2 regions of the Variovorax sp. MPBD4-3 genome follow, and region 1 is predicted to be linked to the other one. Evidence: riboswitches for the same ligand, from Rfam matches in the RefSeq annotation. Region 1 holds a riboswitch; the other holds the start of a gene.

Region 1 (7,111 bases):
AGCCAGACCGCATCGCAAGCGGGCAAGGCGTCGCCCGCGAGCGGCGAGAAGAAGGAAAGGCGCGCCCCCAGTGCGGTGAGCACGTCGAGGTTCGCGGGGTAGATGAAAGAGAAGGCGGCATCGCGTGCGATGGCGATGGTGCGGCCGGCCAGCAGCGGCTGCATGTTCGCGACATGCGGTGCGGCATCGAAGCGCACCTGCGGCAGTTGCGCGATGTCCATCTGCCCCAGCGGCGTGCCGGCCAGCACGTCGGCCACGGCGTCGAGGCGCGCCATCGCGTTGCCCAGTTCGTCCGCCACCACCAGCCCCAGGTGCCGCTCCGGCAGCGTGAAGTCCGCGTCGCGCGGCAAGGCGCCGAGCCATTGAGAAGGCTCGCGCAGCGCGTCTTTCAGCATGCCGGCATGGCGCTCGCTGCCCACGCGGTTGGCCAGCACGCCGGCCCACGGCAGGCCGGGCCGGAAGTTCTGCAGGCCGTAGGCCAGCGCCCCGAAGGTGCCGGCCATGGCATGCGCATCGATCACGGCCAGCACCGGCAGGCCGAAGCGCACGGCCAGGTCGGCGGCGCTCGGCGTGCCGTCGAACAGGCCCATCACGCCCTCGACGATCAGCAGGTCGCAGTCGGCCGCCGCCGCACGCAGGCGCTCGCGGCAGTCGGCTTCGCCGGTCATCCAGAGGTCGAGCGAATGCACCGGCGCGCCGGTGGCCAGCGCGAGCCAGAGCGGGTCGAGGAAGTCGGGCCCGCACTTGAAGGCCCGCACCCGCCGGCCCTGCCGCGTGTGCAGCCGCGCGAGCGCGGCCGCGACCGTGGTCTTGCCCTGCCCCGAGGCCGGCGCGGCCACCAGCACCGCGGCGCAGGCGGCCGCCGCGGCACCGGCGGTGTCGCTTGCTTGCGAGGGGTTGCTTATTGCGGCGTCCACTTGAGACCGACGTACGCGGTGCGGCCGGCGGTGGCGTACAGGCGTGCGTACTGGTAGTCCTTGTTGCCCACATTGTCGACCCGCGCGATCAGGTTCAGGTCGCGCGTGATCTGCCTGCTGGCCGACAGGTTCAGCACGGTGTAGCCGCCGAGCTTGACGCTGTTGGCGGCGTCGTCGTAGCGGCGGCTCGAGGTCTGCACCTCGGCGCCCAGCGTCCAGCCGGCGACGCGCCAGTCGGCACCGAAGGTGGCGTGGCGCTGCGCGCGGCGAGCCAGCAGGTTGTGCGTGCCGAGGTCGCGCGGGTCCTGGAAGTCGAGCGAGGTGCGCAGCGTGACGTCGCCGATGCGGTGGCCGCCCGACAGCGTGACGCCCTGGTAGCGGGCGCGCGCCGTGTTCCTGTAGCAGCCGAAGGAGGAGGCGCAGCCCTTGGCGGTGCCGTCGAAGCTGATCAGGTTGCGCACCTGGTTGTTGTAGACCACGATGCCGGCGTGCGAGGCGCCTTCGGTGTACTGCAGGCCCAGTTCGACGTTGCGGCTGGATTCGGGTTGCAGCGTGGCCAGGCCGTATTCGCTGAAGCGCTGGTAGAGCGTGGGCACGCGGAAGGCGGTGCCGGCCGAGGCCGTGAAGCGCAGCGACGGCGTGATGGCATAGCCGTAGGCGGCGCTGCCGGTGGTCTTGCCGCCGAATTCGCTGTCGCGGTCGTGGCGCACATGCAGCTGCAGCGAGTGCGGGCCCTGCACGAAGCCGTAGCCCAGCGACAGCGCGTCCTGCGCGCGGTCGCGCGACAGCAGCTTCGAGCTGGTGGTGGGCGCGTTGTCGAGTGCGTCTTCGCGGCGCTCGAGGGTGGCCGTCACCAGGTGCGGGCCGAAGCGGAATTCGTTCTGGAACAGGTAGCCGCGCAGGTGGGTTTCAGTTCGGTAGAACGAAGGCTGCGTCTTGTAGACCGATTGCGAATCGGTGATCTGCACGCGGGTGCTGTACACATCGTTCCACTTGGCCGACCAGGTGAGGCCGGCGGTGCGCAGCGTGTTGTTCGCGATGTCGTTGGCGAACAGGAACGGCAGCTTGGTCTTGTACGACACGGTGGCGTCGTAGCCGGCCTTGATGTCGCTCGCGAGCAGCGTGGCGTCGATGCGCTGGTCGGGGGTGATCTGGAAGCCCAGTTTCACGTTGCCCGAGGTGCTGTTGTAGCCGTCGCGATCGGGGCTGGTGAAGCCGTCCTTGACCACGTTGCGCTTGACCACCGGCTGCACGTTGTAGCCCTTGCTCTCTTCATGTTCGACACCGAAGGAGTAGTCGAACAGGCCTGACTTTCCGCTCACGCCGCCTTCGATCTTGCGCAGGCCGTAGCTGCCGAAGCCGATGCCCGCGTAGGGCGAGACGCCCTCTTCGCCGCGCTTGGTGAAGAGCTGGATCACGCCGCCGACGGCATCCGAGCCATACACCGCGGCGGCCGGGCCGCGCAGCACTTCGATGCGGTCGATCTGCGACAGCGGAATGCCTTCCCAGCCGGCGCCGCCGGTCGACTGCGAGTCGATGCGCACGCCGTCGAGGTAGACGGCCGTGAAGCGCGTTTCCGCGCCGCGGATGTACAGGCTGGTGGTGTTGCCGATGCCGCCGGTGCGCGAGATCTCGATGCCGGGCAGGCGCGCCAGCACGTCGGCCACGCCGGTGGCGCCGCTGCGCTCGATGGTCTGGCGGTCGATGATCGACACGTCGCCCACCAGGTCCGACAGTGCCTGCGGCGTGCGGTTGGCCGTGACCACCGTCTCGCCGAGGGTGGGCGCTTCTTGCGCATGGGCCGGGCCGCCGAAGGCGGATGCCAGCGCCAGCGGCAGGCAGGCGAAGCGGAGACGGCGCGCGGGAGCGCGGCCACGGAAAACGGAAGCGTGGGAAATCATGAAATGTGCCGAACGAACGTCAATGCCCCGTGCCGGCTTCCCCGCCGGCACCTGGGCGCAATGGCTGCCTCGCGCACGGATTCTTTTTTCCGTGCATGCGGCAGCCGCCTTGTTGGCCGGTATCCGGGCTGGCAGAACACCCCTCGCCGCCTTCCCAGGCACCTGTTTCAGGGTGCCCAGTGGCTGTGTGGAGAGGGGTGACGCCTTGCGGCGTCGTCTGCTTGACCGTTGCGGGGGCAGCGCAGGCGGCTTGGGCCGGGCCCGGTACGCGCTCGAGGGCGTTCGGGGGACCTTCACTCCTGCTTCCCGTTGAACCGCGGCGCGTGAACCACGCCGCAGGCACCAACGGCCGGGATTTTAGGCCCTGTCCGACACGATTTAAGCCGAAAGTTGCGCACCGCTAACATCGAAGCAATGCGCCCGGCCTCGGTTTTCCTGAATATTCGTTCCGCGCTGCAGCGGCTTTTCGGCGTTTCGGGCTGGCAGTCGATGCTGCTCTGGTCCATTGCCGCGGGCCTGCTCGGCACGCTGGCGACCGAACTTTTCCGCGCGGCGCTCTACGGCTTCGAGCATCTGGTGCTGGGCCCCGGCGAAGGGCTGGTGGCCATGGCCAGGCACCTGCCGTGGTGGGCGCGCGTGGCCTGCCCCACGCTCGGCGGGCTGGTGGCGGGCCTGCTGCTGGTGCTTGCCAAGCGCGTGGCGGAGCGAAGCGCCACCTCCGACTACATGGAAGCGATCGTGCTCGGCGACGGACGCATCCCGGTCGCGCAGACGCTGGTGCGCAGCGCGTCGTCGCTGGTGAGCATCGGCACCGGCGGCTCCATAGGGCGCGAAGGCTCGATGGTGCAGCTCGCGGCGCTGGCGGCCTCGCAACTGGGGCGGCTGCTGCGCTTTCCGGCGGAACGGCTGCGGCTGCTGGTGGCCTGCGGCGCCGCCGCCGGCCTCACGGCCGCCTACAACGCACCCATCGCTGGCGCCTTCTTCGTCGCCGAGATCGTGCTGGGCTCGATCGCGATGGAAAGCGTGGGGCCGATCATCATCGCGTCGGTGGTGGCGAACGTCGCGATGCGCGCGCTGCCGGGCTATCAGCCGCCTTACAAGATGCCGCCGTTCCCCGAGATCCACGGCGCGGAGGTGGTGCTGTTCTGCGTGCTCGGCGTGCTGCTGGGCTTTGCGGCGGTCGCATTCCTGCGCGCTTTGCAGGGCAGCCGCGCGCTGTTCGCCAGGCTGCCGCTCGCGCTGCCGTGGCGGCTGGCGCTGGGCGGGCTGCTGATGGGCGCCATTTCCGTACCGATGCCCGAGGTCTGGGGCAACGGCTACAGCGTGGTCAACGCGGTGCTGCACACGCCGTGGCCCTGGACGCTGATCGCGATGGTGCTGGTCGCCAAGGCGGCCGCGACCATGGCCACCGCGGGATCGGGCGCCGTGGGCGGCGTGTTCACGCCGGCGCTGTTCTTCGGCTGCATGATCGGCGCGCTGTTCGGGCTGGCGGTGCAGGCGCTGTGGCCGGCTTCCAGCTCCGCGCCTTTCGCCTATGCCATCGTCGGCATGGGCGCCTTCCTGGCGGGCGCGACGCAGGCGCCGCTGATGGCGATATTGATGATCTTCGAGATGACGCTGAGCTACCAGGTCATGCTGCCGCTGATGGCCGCGAGCGTCATCGCGTACTTCATCGCGCGCTCGGCCAATGCCGGCTCCATGTACGAGATCACGCTGCGCCGCAACGAGCAGCGCGACGCGCAATTGCGCCTGCGCGGGCTGCACGTGCGCGACCTCGTGCAGCCGGCCGAGACCGTGGTCGGCCCCGAGGCGGACCGCGAGGCGATGAGCAGGCTCTTCCTGCAGCACCCGGTGAAGTACCTGTACGTGGTCGACGCCGACGGGCGCTACCTGGGCGTGGTGCCGCTGGCCGCGCTGGGCGCAGCGCCGGCCGAAACCACGGCTGGCGCCCTGCTCTCACAGGCGATCCTGCCGATCACCGCCGACACCGGCCTGGGCGAAGCGCTGCAGCGCTTCCTGGAGCACCGTGGCGAGCGCCTGCCGGTGATAGAGAGCGCGGCCGACCCGGTGCTGCTGGGCGTGGCGGCCAAGAGCGCGCTGCTCGCCACCTATGTGCGGCTGAGCGAGTAGTTTGAAACGCCGGTGGAAGGCCGCAGAATCCATGCCTGCACGCCCCCTCGCCCAAGCATGGCGAAGGGCCCCTCCCAGGGAAACTACAATCGCCAACCATGCCCGCATCCAGCCCCATCGACCAGATCGCCGAGCGTGTCGAACGCCTGCTCGTGCGTCACGAAGAGGTGCAGCGCACCAATGAGTTGCTGCAGGAACAGGTCGATGCGCTCACGCGCGAACGCGACGCACTGAAGTCGCGGCTCGCTGCGGCCCGCACGCGCCTCGACGCGCTGCTCGAACGGCTGCCGGCTGAACCACCTCCCCAAGACCCCTCCGCATGAAGCAGATTGAAGTACAGATCATGGGCCAGAGCTATCTGCTCGGCTGCCCCGACGGCGGCGAGGCGCAGCTGCGCGAAGCCGTCGAACGCGTGGACGCTGCCATGTGCAAGATCCGCGATGCGGGAAAAGTCAAGGCCCGCGACCGCATCGCGGTGCTGGCCTCGCTGAACCTGGCCTTCGACCTGGCCGCGCAGCAGGCCACGGCCGCCGCCGCGCCCGCGGCAGTACCTCCCGCCGAGGCAGCAGGCACTGCCGCCGATACGGCGGAAACCGACCCGAAGGCCGCGCAGCTCATTCAGAGACTCGATCAAGCCCTTGCCGGCGATGGACATTTGCTCTGAATGAATTCGTCGGACACAGGCAGGGAGGCGTAAAATCCGAACTGTCTGCAGACGTGTCGGGCTTAATATTTCCTTGTTCCAATGCTCTCCGGAGCCGGGCTTGGTACATCGCTAGACGGGCGTGATCATCTCGCGTCAGATGAACCCGAAGTCTTGCTGCCCTCGCCCACCTGAACCCTGGTTCAGGATGCGGGTCCGGCACATCATCTGCAGACACCTTTTCCCGCCGCGGCCCCCTGCACCAGTTGCACGGGGCCGCTGCTTTTTGCAGAAGCACTTTCCCTTCCCCGCGCCACCGTGAACATCACCGCCCTGCTCGACCCCCTGCTCATCGCCGAACTCGCGGCACTCGGCCTCGGCACCGGCTTTCTCGCGGGCCTGCTGGGCATCGGCGGCGGCATGATGATGGTGCCGTTCATCACGATCATCATGGGCCACCGCGGCGTGCCGGCCGACCTGGCGGTGAAGATGGCCATCGCGACCTCCATGGCCACCATCATCTTCACCTCGGTGTCCAGCGTGCGTGCGCACCACAAGCGCGGCGCGGTGCGCTGGGACATCGTGAAGCGGCTCGCGCCCGGCATCGTCATCGGCAGCCTCGCGGGCAGCCTGGGCGTGTTCGCGCTGCTCAAGGGCACGGCGCTCGCCATCGTCTTCGCGCTGTTCGTGGGCTTCTCGGCCACGCAGATGTTCCTCGACAAGAAACCCAAGCCCACGCGGCAGATGCCGGGCACGGGCGGCCAGCTCGCGGCGGGCGGCGCCATCGGCTTCATCTCGGGCCTGGTGGGCGCGGGCGGCGGCTTCATCAGCGTGCCGTTCATGACGTGGTGCAACATCGCCATCCACAACGCCGTGGCCACGAGCGCGGCGCTGGGCTTTCCGATCGCGGTGGCCAACGTGGCGGGCTACGTGGTCAGCGGCCAGTCCGTCGACGGCCTGCCGGCCGGCTCCTTCGGCTACATCTGGCTGCCGGCGCTCGCGGTGATCGCGGCGTGCAGCGTGCTCACCGCGCCGCTGGGCGCCAAGGCCGCGCACAGCCTGCCGGTGAAGAAGCTCAAGCGCGTGTTCGCGAGCATCCTGTACCTGCTGGCGGCCTACATGCTCTGGAAGGGCCTGCACGGCTGAAGACGGCGAGCTGCCGGTCCGGCAGCTCCGGCTACTGCTGCACCCGCTGCCGCCACTCGCGCGGCGAGCAACCGAAGCGCTCCCTGAAGGCACGGCTGAAATGCGCCGCGTCGTTGAAGCCCCGCCCGTAGGCGATCTCCCCCACCGGGCGGCCCGCCAGGCGCGGCTCCAGGAGGTCGCGGCTGCAGGCCTCGAGCCGGCGCTCCCAGATGTACTGCGACGGCGTGAGCGGTTCGCTCTTGAACACGCGGTGGATGTGGCTCACCGACATGCCCAGCTCCGCCGCCAGCGTACCCACCGACAGCGACGGATCGGCGAGCTGCTCGTCGATGCGCCGCTTCACGCGCGCCAGGTGGTACGCCGTGAGATTGCTG
Region 2 (7,111 bases), on a different contig from region 1:
GCTCGATGCGGTGCAGCGGGCGCAGCGGGTTCAGGCCCTGAGGCACGGTCCACTGGTCGCGCTCCAGCGTCTCGGCCCAGCGCGCGCCCGGCCGGCCCGAAAACGCGCGCGCGATGGCTTCGGCCTGCGCGGCATCGACCGGGCCCGGCACACGGCCGTCGCGCGCCGAGACCGTATGCCGGCCGCCGTGCGCATCGACGATGCGCCACACGGGCTGCGGATCGGTGCCGCCCTGCATCTCCAGCACCATGCGCCGGGGCGGCTGCGCGCGTGCGGCGGGCGGCAATGCATCGAGCGCGGCCGCGGGCGACACCGTTGCCTGCGAAAAGCGCAGCGGCCCCAGCCCGGCCAGCCGCTCGGCGTCCGTCAGGTTGGGATACCCCACGTACATCATCACCACGCCCGAGACGAACCACATGACGAACAGCAGGCAGCCGCCGATGCCCAGCCACCGGTGGGTCCAGTAGAGGCCGTGCCGGATGCGCGGCCAGGCGCGGCGCCATGCGGAAGTCATGCGTGGGTCGCTCAGAAATCGACCAGCGCCGAGAGTTCGAACGAACGCGGGCGGCCCAGCAGCCACTGGTTGCCGCCGTTCGAGAACGACACCGCATAGCGCCGGTCGGCCAGGTTGTAGGCGCGCAGCGCCAGCTTGAGCGAACGGTTCGCCTGCCAGCTGAGCGAAGCGTCGGCCACGGTGTACGAGCCGATCTTGCGCGAGTTGGCGGCGTCGACCTGGCGCGGGCCGACATGGCGCACGCCGAACGCGGCCTCCCACTGCGGCAGGAAGCGCCAGTTGAGCCACAGGTTGGCCGTCTGCTCGGGCACGCCGCTGGGCGTGTTGCCCGCGCGCGAGATCAGCCTGCCGCCGACCACTTCGTTGAAGTCGTCGTAGCGCGCGCGCAATCTGGCGATGTTGGCCTCGAGGTCCAGCGTGGGCGTGAGCGCCATGTCCAGCGTGGCCTCGATGCCCTCGGACGACTGCCGCCCGATCTGCTGCGTCTTGCCCGGGTCGCTCGCGTCGCGCGACAGCAGCTTGTTCTTCTCGATGCGGTAGGCCGCCACGGTCCAGGCGCCGCGGTTGTCGGCGAACTGGCGCTTGTAGCCGACCTCGACCTGCCGGCCGGTGCTGAGCTCGAACGGCACCTGCGTGGCCGAGGTGCTGATGAGCGAGGTCAGCGGATCGGCCGCGCGCGCCACCTGCGCATAGAAAGACTGCGACGCATCGGGCGCATACACCACGCCCAGGCGGCCGGTGGCGTACTCGAAGGTCTTGCCCAGATTGTTGGCCGCGTTCTGCAGGTCGGCGCGGGCGATCTTCGCGTGGTCCCAGCGCAGGCTGCCCACCACCGACCATTGGTCGTCGAAGGCCAGCTTGTCTTCGGTGAAGAAGGCGTAGGTGTCGGTCCTGGTCCGGTAGCGAGGCGTGTAGGCCACGGGCGAGACGTAGTAGCCCGGGTTGAAGACGAAGGGGTCCACCACCGATCGCCCGCCGTAGGGCGAATCGTTGGTGTGCTGGAAGTCGATGCGGTTCACGTCGAAGCCCACCAGCACCTGGTTGGCCAGGCCGAACAGGCCGTGCTTGAAGGTGGCGTCGGTGCGGTTGCCGATCTGCTCCTGGTCGTGGCCGATTTCCAGGTAGTCGCCGCGCGTCACGCGGCGCGTGGTGGCGCTGTAGGTGTAGGTCTCGCTGTTGCGCCAGTGGCGCTTGCTCTCCAGCCGGTAGAGCTGGTTGCGCACGGTGACCGAATCGTTCGGCGTCCACTGGGCGTCGAGGCGGGTCCACTTGTCGCGGTACTTGATCTCGGAATCGTCGAGGTTGTAGTTCTGGCGCAGCGTCTGGCTGCTCAGGCGGCCGTCGATCAGCGGCACGCCGTAGTAGCGCTGCGGCGACTGCCGGCCCTCGTCGTGCGAGAGCGTGAACTGCAGTTGCGGCGACACGTCGAGCCGCACCGCCGCGCCCACGGCCAGGCTCTCGGCCTGGCCGCGCTGCATGAAGCCGTCGGTCTGGCGGTGGCTGATGTCGAAGCGGTAGGAGAGCCTGTCATCGATCGCGCCGCCGCTGCCGAAAGCCACCTGGCGGGTGGCGTCGGAGCCTACGGTGAGCAGCGCCTGGTTCTGGATCGGCCCGCGCGTGGGCTTCCTGGGCACCACGTTGATCGCGCCGCCGATGGCGCCTTCGCCGTACATCACCGAGGCCGCGCCGCGCAGTATCTCGATGCGGTCGACCGACCAGGTGTCGAACGGGAAGGTGACGGTGCCCGCGCCCGCGTACAGCCGCGTGCCGTCGAACAGCTGCATCACCGAGCCGTGGCCCAGGAAGCCGCGCGCCGCCATCGCGGTGCCGCCGTTGCCGGGGCCGGGCGAACCGGTGATGCCGGTGGCGCGGGTGGCGGCATCGATCACCGAGACGTCGCCGCGTGCGCGGATGGTGTCGCCGTCCAGCACCTCGATGCTGGCCGGCGTTTCAAGTGGCGTCAGGCCCAAGCGGCTGCCGGTCTGCGTGGTCTCGTCGATGGCGAGCCGGGTGTGGCGGTCGGCCTCGACCTGCACCGGCGCCAGGCTCTGGCTGCCGTCGGCCTGCGCGAGGGCAGCGGCAGGCCCGAGGGCGAGCCCCAGCCCCAGTGAAATACCCGAAAGCCGCACGCGTTGCGGCGCGCCCGTGCGATCGCGCGATGGCGATGCCTGTCGGCTCATGTGATCTCTCCTCCGGCCCGCGTCCCCGCAGGCTCCTCTGTCCGAAAAAGGACGAGGCGGGAGAAGCGGAGGGGCGATGACGGTCCAGGCGCGAGCGCGGAGGCGGCAGGCCCGGACACGCACTCCCGCAGCGTCCGAAGGCGGTTTCCAAGGCCGGTATCCGGGCTTGCGGAGCGCTCCGACGCGCGAAATGCGCATCGGAGCAGAAAGCCTCGCCTTCCCACGCCGAAGCGCAGTGGCCGCCGGCCTCTTCAAGGAGGCGCAGGCTTGAGGGTTCCCGATCCGCTGACCGTTGCGGGGGCAGCGCAGGAATGACCGGGTCGGCTATGACCCGGCGCACCTGCTTCCCGTTTAACCCCGGCGCCATGGCATGGCGGGCGGGGCACCTTCGAACCGTGTTGACTGGTTTGATTCGTGAGAATTAACAAACCAGAACCGCGAAATTATAAGTAGCCGCTATTGCCGTCGGGTCCGAACAGGCGCCGCATCACCGCCACGCCGGCCACCAAGGCGTTCGAGTAGCTGGCGTAGGGCTCGAGCGCCGCTTCCAGCGGCTCGTAGAAGTGGGAGGCGTCTCCGGGCTCTCCGGCGACCGCTTCCATCAGCACCCAGTAGAACTCCCCTTTTTCCAGCTCATGGACAGTGAGCGCGATGTTTCTCTGTGTGTGCATGGAATGGATTGGGCAGTGCTTATTGGTGAATGGGTGGAGGCCAAGGCCGGTTGACAGCTTCCGGGCTTCTCCTACAGAGGGGATTCCCCGTGCAGCCTATGTTTTTATGTTTTGCACATGCACAAGCAGGAGACAGCATGAAGAACTTCACTCTCGAACCCGGCATGCGGGCGACCATCGGCGGAGCCTTCTATCCGACCGGCTACTCGATGGTCATGTTTCCGGACGCGGAAGATGCCCAGCGCGTCGGCCGCGGCCTGATCGAGCAAGGCACCAGCGGCGACGACGTCTACCTGCTTCCCGCGCAAACCGTGCTCTCCCAGATCACGCCCACCGTGGAGACTGCCGACGACCCCTTGCCCTCCGCCGGCACCGAAGGCGCGACCGTGCGCGCATACACGAAGCTGGCGCGCGAAGGCCACACGGCGCTGCTGGTGAAGACCGAGGACAGCGAAGCGGCCGAGCAGCTCATGGTGCTGGTGCGCACCGTGCCCTACTCCATCGCGCAGCGCTACCGCACGCTGGTGATCGAAGACCTTTGAGTTCGTCAGGCCGGGGCCGCCATCGACACGGCCCGCTGGACCACGTCGCGCGCCATGGCCTGCGCGAGTTCCTGCTCTCCCAGGAACACGGTCACGGCCGCCTCGCGCGTGAGCAGCGCGGCTTCCTGTTCGTTGTGGCTGCGGATCACGGTCTGGATGGTCGGGTTGAGCGTGCGCGCCGTCTCGATCATCTGGCGCACGTTCATGGCGTCGGGCGTGGCAACCACCAGCACGCGGGCGCGGGCCACGTGCGCCTGGATCAGCACCGCCGGATCGGCGGCATCGCCCCACACGGCCGGCGTGCCGGCTTCGCGCAGCTTTTCGACCAGTTCGCGGTTCTGCTCGGCGACCACGTAGGGAATGTCGTTGGCGTCGAGTTCCGCCGCAATGCGGCGACCGACGCGGCCATAGCCCACCAGCACCACCTGCCGCGACAGGTACTTGGCCTCGGTGGTCATGGGCAGTTCGGCCAGCGGGTCGTCGCGCGACTCGAGCCCGCGCGCGAACGACGAGTGCGCGTGCAGCCATTTCTGCATCGGCCCGATCAGGCTGAACCACAGCGGGTTGGTGGCGATGGAGATGAGCGCGCCCGCCAGCACCAGGCTCTGCCCCTCCACCGGCAGCAGGCCGAGCGACACCCCAAGCCCCGCCAGGATGAACGAGAACTCCCCGATCTGCGCCAGGCTCGCGCTCACCGTGAGCGCCGTGCCCAGCGGGTAGCGGAACACCAGCACCAGCGCGCACGCCGCGAGCGACTTGCCCAGCACGATCACCAGCACCACCGCCAGCACCTGAAGCGGCCGCTCGATCAGCACCGAGGGATCGAACAGCATGCCGACCGACACGAAGAACAGCACCGCGAAGGCGTCGCGCAGCGGCAGCGACTCTTCCGCTGCGCGGTGCGCGAACTGCGACTCGCGCATGACCATGCCCGCGAAGAAAGCGCCCAGCGCGAACGACACGCCGAACAGCGCCGCCGACGCGAAGGCGATGCTCACGGCGGCCGCCACCACGCACAGCGTGAACAGCTCGCGCGAACCGGTGCGCGTGACCTGCCAGAGGATCCACGGGAACACGCGCCGCCCCACCACCAGCATCAGCGCCACGAAGCCGCCGACCTGCAGCAGCGTGAGACCCAGGGTCTGCCACAACGGGTCGGCCGGCCCTTCCTGCGCGGCATGGCCGCCCAGCGTGCCGGCCAGCGGCGGCATGAGCACCAGCACCAGCACCATTGCCAGGTCTTCGACCACCAGCCAGCCGATGGCGATGCGCCCGGTGAACGAATCGAGGATGCCCAGGCTCTCGAGTGCGCGCAGCAGCACCACCGTGCTGGCCACCGACAGCGCCAGGCCGAACACCAGCGCAGCGCCGGGGCTCCAGCCCCACCACATGGCCAGGCCGCCGCCGAGCAGCGTGGCCACCGCGATCTGCGCGAGCGCGCCGGGCAGCGCGATCTTGCGCACCGCCAGCAGGTCGTCCAGGGAGAAATGCAGGCCGACGCCGAACATCAGCAGCATCACGCCGATCTCGGCGAGCTGGGCGGCAATGCCCGCATCGGCCACGAAGCCCGGTGTGAACGGGCCGATGATCACGCCGGCCAGCAGGTAGCCGACCAGCGCCGGCAGCCGCAGCTTGGCCGCCAGGAAACCGAAAACGAGCGCAAGCCCCAGGCCGGCGGCAATGGTGTTGATGAGGGAGACGCTATGGGGCATCGCTCCATTTTGCAGGAACGATGCCCAACCTTCGAGGCTGGCAGGACTCTTCACGCAACACCGCGGGACCGGCTTTACCGCCGGGCCGCCGGCGTTGCAGGGGGCTGCTCCCCGGCTATCCGGCTATCCGGCCATCTTGCTGCTGCGCGCGGCGTCCAGCGCCTCGGGCTCCTGCGCCTCGACCCAGGTCTCGTTGTTGAGCCCTGCCTGCAGCCGGTTCTCGTCCAGCTCGTTGGTCCACTTGGCGACCACGATGGTGGCCACGCCGTTGCCGATCAGGTTGGTGAGCGCGCGGGCTTCCGACATGAAGCGGTCGATGCCCAGGATGAGCGCGAGCCCCGCCACCGGCACATGGCCCACGGCCGACAGCGTGGCCGCCAGCACGATGAAGCCGCTGCCCGTGACGCCCGCGGCCCCCTTCGAGGTGAGCAGCAGCACCGCCAGCAGCGTGATCTCCTGCGTGAGCGTCATCGGCGTGTTGGTGGCCTGCGCGATGAACACCGCCGCCATCGTCAGGTAGATCGACGTGCCGTCGAGGTTGAACGAGTACCCCGTGGGAATGACCAGGCCCACGCAGGTCTTGTTGGCGCCCAGGTTCTCCATCTTCTCCATCATGCGCGGCAGCACCGATTCGCTGGACGACGTGCCCAGCACGATCAGCAGCTCTTCCTTGATGTACTTGATGAACTTCCAGATGCTGAACCCGTGGAAGCGCGCGATGAGCCCCAGCACCACGAAGATGAACAGCAGGCAGGTCAGGTAGAAGGTGCCCATCAGCTTGCCCAGCGAGAACAGGCTGCCCAGCCCGTACTTGCCGATGGTGAAGGCCATCGCGCCGAAGGCGCCGATGGGCGCCAGCTTCATGATGTAGTTGACGATACCGAAGAGCACGTGCGAGCCCTTCTCGATCACGTCGAACACCAGCGTGCCGCGCCCGCCGAAGCGGTGCAGCGCGAAGCCGAAAAGCACCGCGATCAGCAGCACCTGCAGGATCTCGCCCTTGGCGAACGCGTCGACGATGGTGTTGGGGATGATGTTCAGGATGAAGTCGACGGTGCCGGTCATCTTGCCGGGGCCGGTGTACGAGGCGATCGACTTGGTGTCGAGCGTGGCCGGGTCGACGTTCATGCCGGCGCCGGGCTGCAGCACGTTGACCAGCACCAGCCCGACCACCAGCGCGATGCTGGAGACGACCTCGAAGTACAGCAGCGCCAGGCCGCCGGTCTTGCCGACCTTCTTCATGTCTTCCATGCCGGCGATGCCGACCACCACCGTGCAGAAGATGATCGGCGCGATGATCATCTTGATGAGCTTGATGAAGCCGTCGCCCAGCGGCTTCATCGCCTCCCCGACCGAGGGGTAGAAATGGCCGAGCAGCACGCCGATGATCACCGCGGTGATCACCTGCACGTAGAGGGAGCGGTACAGAGGGAGCTTCTTGGCGGATTTACTTGTTGTGTTTTCCATGGATGCCTCCGGAGGATTCGGAACT

Evidence for each region. Region 1 has a riboswitch for cobalamin ahead of AC1RVW_RS18400 (TonB-dependent receptor domain-containing protein). Riboswitches for the same ligand answer to the same signal wherever they lie in the genome.
Region 2: linked by a shared signal. The riboswitch ahead of AC1RVW_RS03220 (TonB-dependent receptor) and the one ahead of AC1RVW_RS18400 (TonB-dependent receptor domain-containing protein) in region 1 are both predicted to bind cobalamin.

The regions. Positions count from the first base shown of each region.
Region 1 is NZ_JBXASW010000031.1:53,866-60,976, reverse strand. Features, by position in the region: gene AC1RVW_RS18405 (cobyrinic acid a,c-diamide synthase CobB) at 1-917, opposite strand, end outside; gene AC1RVW_RS18400 (TonB-dependent receptor domain-containing protein) at 902-2,818, opposite strand; cobalamin riboswitch at 2,916-3,180, opposite strand; gene AC1RVW_RS18395 (ClcB-like voltage-gated chloride channel protein) at 3,233-4,948, shown strand; gene AC1RVW_RS18390 (DUF904 domain-containing protein) at 5,047-5,271, shown strand; gene AC1RVW_RS18385 (cell division protein ZapA) at 5,268-5,612, shown strand; gene AC1RVW_RS18380 (sulfite exporter TauE/SafE family protein) at 5,916-6,737, shown strand; gene AC1RVW_RS18375 (AraC-like ligand-binding domain-containing protein) at 6,769-7,111, opposite strand, start outside.
Region 2 is NZ_JBXASW010000004.1:20,985-28,095, reverse strand. Features, by position in the region: gene AC1RVW_RS03225 (PepSY domain-containing protein) at 1-514, opposite strand, end outside; gene AC1RVW_RS03220 (TonB-dependent receptor) at 526-2,694, opposite strand; cobalamin riboswitch at 2,829-3,098, opposite strand; gene AC1RVW_RS03215 (hypothetical protein) at 3,138-3,365, opposite strand; gene AC1RVW_RS03210 (hypothetical protein) at 3,503-3,907, shown strand; gene AC1RVW_RS03205 (cation:proton antiporter domain-containing protein) at 3,913-5,619, opposite strand; gene AC1RVW_RS03200 (dicarboxylate/amino acid:cation symporter) at 5,743-7,086, opposite strand.